DNA from 2 places in the Exiguobacterium sp. s183 genome. Region 2 is predicted to be linked to the other one. Evidence: a T-box and tRNA genes for the amino acid it is inferred to sense, from the RefSeq annotation. Region 2 holds a T-box; the other holds one or more tRNA genes.

The links. A T-box is a leader RNA that pairs with one kind of tRNA and senses whether it is charged. The one in region 2 lies ahead of KNP62_RS09025 (valine--tRNA ligase), so its partner is inferred to be a tRNA-Val.
Region 1: it encodes a tRNA-Val, which carries the amino acid that the T-box ahead of KNP62_RS09025 (valine--tRNA ligase) is inferred to sense. The anticodon was not compared.

The regions. Positions count from the first base shown of each region.
Region 1 covers NZ_JACSKN010000005.1:123,885-127,093, forward strand. The annotation lists gene KNP62_RS12520 (pyrroline-5-carboxylate reductase family protein) at 84-872, shown strand; gene KNP62_RS12525 (DUF554 domain-containing protein) at 907-1,605, opposite strand; tRNA gene KNP62_RS12530 (tRNA-Val) at 1,755-1,827, opposite strand; gene KNP62_RS12535 (GNAT family N-acetyltransferase) at 1,914-2,471, opposite strand; gene KNP62_RS12540 (DMT family transporter) at 2,543-2,857, opposite strand; gene KNP62_RS12545 (DMT family transporter) at 2,854-3,198, opposite strand; gene KNP62_RS12550 (TetR/AcrR family transcriptional regulator) at 3,191-3,209, opposite strand, start outside.
Region 2 covers NZ_JACSKN010000003.1:131,139-134,347, forward strand. The annotation lists gene KNP62_RS09025 (valine--tRNA ligase) at 1-1,532, opposite strand, end outside; T-box leader at 1,590-1,812, opposite strand; gene hemL (glutamate-1-semialdehyde 2,1-aminomutase) at 1,860-3,164, opposite strand; gene hemB (porphobilinogen synthase) at 3,161-3,209, opposite strand, start outside.

The DNA of each region.
Region 1 (3,209 bases), on a different contig from region 2:
CAAGATGGGCGATATTCGAGAGCAGGTTTGTTATGATAGTCAACATAACTATTGACCGAATCGAAAAGAAGAGGTGACGGATGATGAAACAATTACTAATGGTCGGCGCAGGATCTATGAGTGAGGCACTCGTTCGAGGATGGATTGACTCTGGGATCGAACCGACAAACATCACGATGACGAACCGAAGCGACCGGGAACGATTGCTCGCACTACAAGACGAACTCGGCGTACACATCGTTGAAGAAGAAAATGTCAACGACTATGAGATCGTCGTATTAGCGATGCAACCGGACGGTGTCATTCCATACGTGGAGTCGAAAGAGTGGAACACCCCACTTCTTGTATCTGTCGCGGCACACATCGAACCGAGTCAATTAGAAGAAGCTTCAGGGCTTCCTGCCGTATGCGCGATGCCAAACACGCCTGTCGCATATCGGAGCGGGATGACAGGCTTATGGTTCGGTCCTGAAACAGATGAGACCGATCGTACAAAAGCGACTGCCCTCTTTGAACGTGTCGGTCGAACGGCCATCACGGATGCGAAGACGATGTCGGCATTCATGGCAGCCGCAGGTTGTAGCCCGGCTTTCTTCTATGAGATTGTCGGTGCGATGACACCGGTCTTGACCGACGTAGGATACGACGAAGCAACGGCTCGTCAAATTGTCGCCCAGGCGATGAAAGGATCTGCAGAGTTGCTGTCACACGAAACACGCGAGACAAACGAACTCATTGCTGACGTCGCTGCTCCAGGTGGACCGACAGATCGTGGAGTCGGCGTGCTACGCGACCGCAACCTTGCCGATGTAATGTCTTCAGCCTTACGCGAAAGTGCCAAAGAAGATCATGAAACAATTGAGAAACCATAAAAAATGGACGGAAGCCACGCTTCCGTCCATTTTTTTACGTCGTCATCTGTATGACCGATACAATAAGTGCCACGATTAAAATTCCCGGCAATAAGTTGGCCACGCGAATTTTCGTGATCCCGACCAAGTTCAAGCCAATCGCCACGATCATCACACCACCGGTCGCAGTCATTTCTAAAATAAAGCTGTCCATGAGCGACTCCGGAATGAACTTCATGATTTGAATGGCGAGTAGTGCAATCCCACCCTGATACAATAACACCGGAACGGCCGAAAACATGACACCGATGCCGAGCGTCGAACTCAACACGAGGGCTGTAAATCCATCAATCAACCCTTTCGTATACAGGACGTCATGGTCGCCACGTAATCCACTATCGAGCGCCCCAATGATTGCCATCGCGCCGATGACGAAGATGAGCGTTGCCGTAACGAACCCTTCCGCTACACTCGATTGACTTCCAAGACGCCGCTCAAGCCGGTAGCCGATTTCATTCAATACTTCATCTAGCTTCCACCATTCCCCGAGCGCAGACCCGACGACAAGACTTCCGATGACAATCAAAAAGTTTTCACTTTTCATCCCCATTTGAATGCCGAGCAAGATGACCGCAAGCCCGATTGCTGCCGTCACCGTTTCTTTCATACGCTCTGGAATGCGGTGAAATAAGAGACCTAACAATGACCCGATGACGATTAATCCGGCATTGACGAGGGTTCCCGTTAGCACCATGTCGCATTCCCCGTTTCTATATGTATTGAGAGGAATATACCAATTGCTTTCGTGCCGTGTCAATATACAAAAAAAGAGCCACTTCTCGCAAGAAGTGGCTTCGCGGAAACCCATGTTCCGGTGGGTTTCTCGAGGGTTTGGCACCCAAGTGATTCTGACTGGGCTCGAACCAGCGACCTCTACCCTGTCAAGGTAGCGCTCTCCCAGCTGAGCTACAGAATCAGGTCGTGTCCTCTCTTAAGGACACTATTAATATATCAAGAAACTATTAAGTTGGCAACAACTTTTTAAAAGTTTTTTGTACTTTTTTAACGCGTCATTTGTTGGCGATCAATATGCCGGCAGAGGCGTTCCAAATCACCCGCATAAACGGAGACGAGCATGTTCTGATATAAGGTGTCACGGTCCCAATGAAGACCATTCGCTTTAGCCACACGCTGAGACGGAACGTTTTCTGGATGAATGAGTGAAATGATTTCCTTCTCTCCTTCAGTGAAGGCATACTGCATCAATCGCGCGGCCGCTTCACGTCCGTAACCCATATGCCAATGCTTCGGTGACAACCAATAGCCAACTTCTAGCTCGAGTTTACCGTCTAACTCATGAAGCAACGTACCTGCATGACCAATCGGTTCATCACTTTCGAACGTCATCAGCTTCAATAGTCCCGTCTGGCGTCCCGTTTCATAGCGGGCCAATTGACGTTCGAACCATTCGATTGTTTGTTCGTCTGTATACGGTCTCCCATCCGGACTGATGAAGCGCATCACCCGAGGATCTTGGAGAAGCGACTTAACAAAATAGAAATCAGAGATCGTGTACGGTTCAAACCGCAAACGTTCGGACTGCAACTCGACAAGATGCATCGTTTTCCGCCCCTTTCTTCCATCTCATAATCTGAATTATTCAATTCCCGTTTTCAGCTTGTTTCAATCCTTTACGATACAACTTTTAAACCGACCACACTGCCGATAATCATCATTAGATAAAAGATTCGCCAGCGGCTTTTAGACTCATTTAAATAGAGCATGCCTAGAATGACGCCACCTGCCGCTCCGATTCCGACCCAGATGGAGTAAGCCAAGCTTAACGGAATGTCTTCAAGCGACTTCGATAGCCAATAAAAACTGAGCGCGAACGACAAAATCGATAAGATTGACCATTTCAAAATTTGATACCCTTTCGATTTCCCCATAAAGAAAACGGCTGTCATCTCAGCAATCCCTGCACCGATCAAATATACCCAACTCATGCTTCTTCTCCTCCTGTCACTTGTTTCAACCCGATGATTCCGATGATCAACGTCGTCACAAGTAAAAGTTTCCAGCCGCTAAGCGCCTCGTCAAAAAGAAGAGCACCGACAATCACCGTTCCAACCGCTCCGATTCCCGTGAAGACGGCATACCCTGTACCTGCAGGTAAAACCCGGAATGCTTTGGCGAGTAAGCCGAAACTGACAACCAAGAGTACAATCGTCCATAACGTCGGACCAAGAACGGTAAACCCTTCAGACAATTTCATCGTCGTTGCCCAAATGATTTCAAGCAATCCTGCGAACAAAAGAGAAATCCAGGCGACTTTTTCCTTATCCATTCCAACCCACA
Region 2 (3,209 bases):
GGTTGCTTCCCTGTGAACTCGAGTGATTGGAAGATCATGCGTGATACCCAGAAGAAGATGATGTCGTATCCCGTAACGAGTGCGCTCGTCGGGAAGTAACGGTTGAAGTCCGGTGCGTCCGTGTCCGGCCAGCCCATCGTTGAGAACGGCCAGAGCGCTGACGAGAACCATGTGTCGAGGACGTCCTCGTCTTGTGTCCAATTCTCACTGTCCGCCGGTGCTTCTTTTCCTACATACACTTCGCCTGTCTCGTTATGATACCAAGCCGGGATGCGGTGACCCCACCAAAGTTGACGGCTGATACACCAGTCGCGGATGTTCTCCATCCAACGGAGGTATGTGCCTTCGAAGCGTTCTGGGACGAAGTTGACTTTCGTGTCGTCGTTTCCTTGTGCTTCGAGTGCCGCTTTTGAGAGTGGCTCCATATCAACGAACCATTGTTTCGAAAGGTATGGCTCGATGACTGCGCCTGAACGCTCTGAGTGACCGACCGAGTGCGTGTGTGGCTCAATCTTCACGAGTGTGCCGTCCGCCTCTAAGTCTTTAACGAGTTGCTTGCGGCATTCGAAGCGATCGAGCCCTTCGTAAATGCCCGCGTTCTCGTTCATCTTCCCGCCTTCGTCCATGACGAGGATACGTGGAAGTTCGTGACGGTTTCCAATTTCAAAGTCATTCGGGTCGTGGGCTGGCGTGATTTTCACGCAACCTGTACCGAACTCCATGTCGACGTAGTCGTCCGCAACGATCGGAATCTCACGGTTCATGACCGGAAGCATGATCGTCTTGCCGATGAGGTGTGTGTAACGCTCATCTTTCGGGTTGACGGCAACCGCCGTATCCCCGAGCATCGTCTCTGGACGTGTCGTCGCGATTTCGATGTGACCTGAACCGTCAGCGAGTGGATACTTCATGTGATAGAACGCACCCTCGACTTCTTGATAAATAACCTCGATATCCGAAACGGCTGTCTTTTGAGCCGGGTCCCAGTTGACGATATATTCGCCACGGTAGATCAAACCTTTTTCATACAAGCGAACGAATACTTCTTGAACGGCTTTTGAGAGCCCTTCATCGAGTGTGAAGCGTTCACGTGAATAGTCGAGGCCGAGGCCGAGTTTAGACCATTGGTCGCGAATCGTCTTCGCGTACTCGTCTTTCCATTCCCACGTCTTCTCGAGGAACTTCTCACGTCCGAGGTCGTAACGCATGACGCCTTCTTCGCGGAGCTTTTGTTCGACTTTCGCCTGTGTCGCGATGCCGGCATGGTCCATCCCTGGTAGCCAGAGCACGTCATAACCTTGCATGCGCTTGAGACGCGTCAACAAATCTTGGAGCGTCGTGTCCCAAGCGTGACCGAGGTGAAGTTTCCCCGTAACGTTCGGTGGTGGGATGACGATCGTGTACGGTTGTTTCGAATCGTCCTCGTCTGCTTTAAATACATCATTTTCTAACCAGTAGTCGTACCATTTTGACTCCGTCGCACTTGGGTCGTACTTCGTCGGCATGGTGATTTCGTTTGTCTCATGGGCCATGTGTGGCGCCTCCTCTATATAATAATGAACACAAAAACGGCTTCTCTCGTCCTATACGCTAAGGACGAAAGAAGCCGTGATCTTCCGCGGTACCACCTTAGTTCGCCAACAAGTGGCGCCCTCAAAATCGAATAACGGTCGATGGACCGAACTTTCTTACTCCATTCAGAAAGTCAGCTCCGAGGCGACTTCCGCGTCCATCCCTCGCAACCTTTCACCAAGCGGTCGCGTCTCTAAAAAGGAATGGATGATGCGTACTACTCCTCATCAAAGCAATTCATCATATCTGTTAAATAATTGTAGCGACAGAAACGTCAGCAGTCAAGATTAGAGTGAAAACTCTTCTTGAAGCTCTTTAAACGTCGCTTCGACCGCTGCAATCGTCTTCTCGATATCCTCATCCGTATGCGCCGTCGAGAGGAACAATCCTTCGAACTGTGACGGTGGCAAGAATACGCCGCGCGCTGCCATCTTCTGATAGTACGAACGGAACATCTCGAGGTTCGCCGATTTCGCTTTTTCGAAGTTCGTCACTTTCTCATTCGTAAAGAAGAAACCAAACATCGAGCCGGCACGGTTCGTGTCGTGCGGGATGTTGTATTTCTCACCAGCTTGCGTGAAACCTTCCGCGAGACGGTCTGCTTTACGCTCGAACTCCTCGTAGTGCTCCGGTTTGAGTTGCGAGAGTGTCGTGTAACCAGCAATCATCGCGAGTGGGTTACCCGAGAGCGTACCCGCTTGATAGATTGGACCTTGCGGTGCAATCTGTTCCATGATTTCGCGTTTCCCGCCGTAAGCACCGACCGGAAGTCCGCCGCCGATGACCTTACCGAGACACGTGAGGTCCGGTGTGACACCGAAGTATCCTTGTGCACAGTTGTACCCGACACGGAAGCCTGTCATGACCTCATCAAAGATGAGAAGCGCTCCATTTTGTTCCGTGATTTCACGAAGTCCTTCGAGGAATCCTGGTTGTGGTGGCACGAAGCCCATGTTTCCAGCTGCCGGTTCGACGATGACACCAGCGAGGTCGTCACCGTATTTCTCAAACGCGACGCGGACAGCGTCCAAGTCGTTGTAAGGAACGGTGAGCGTATGGCTCGCGAGCTCTTTCGGTACACCTGGTGAGTCCGGGAGACCGAGTGTTGCGACACCAGAACCGGCTTTAATGAGAAGCGAGTCGCCGTGTCCGTGGTAGCATCCTTCGAACTTCAAGATCTTCGTCTTCCCTGTATAGCCGCGTGCGAGGCGAAGTGCTGCCATCGTCGCTTCCGTACCCGAGTTGACCATACGAACCATCTCGATTGATGGGACGCGGTCGATGACGAGTTCTGCCATCTTCGTCTCAAGCTCGGTCGGCGTTCCGAACGTCCAGCCTTTTTCAGCTTGTTCTTGGATCGCTTTCGTGACGACAGGGTCACGGTGACCGAGGATAAGTGGTCCCCATGAGAGGACGTAATCGATATACTCGTTACCATCGATGTCATAGACGCGTGAACCTGCACCACGTTCGGCGAAGATTGGTGTCATACCGACCGATTTGTAGGCACGGACCGGACTGTTGACACCGCCTGGCATGAGTGGGCGGGCTTGTTCGAACGCTTCTTGTGAGCGCGTTTGGTTGTATGTCATGCGTAGTCTCCTTCCAAATAGCGACAAACGTCTTTTGCGAAATAC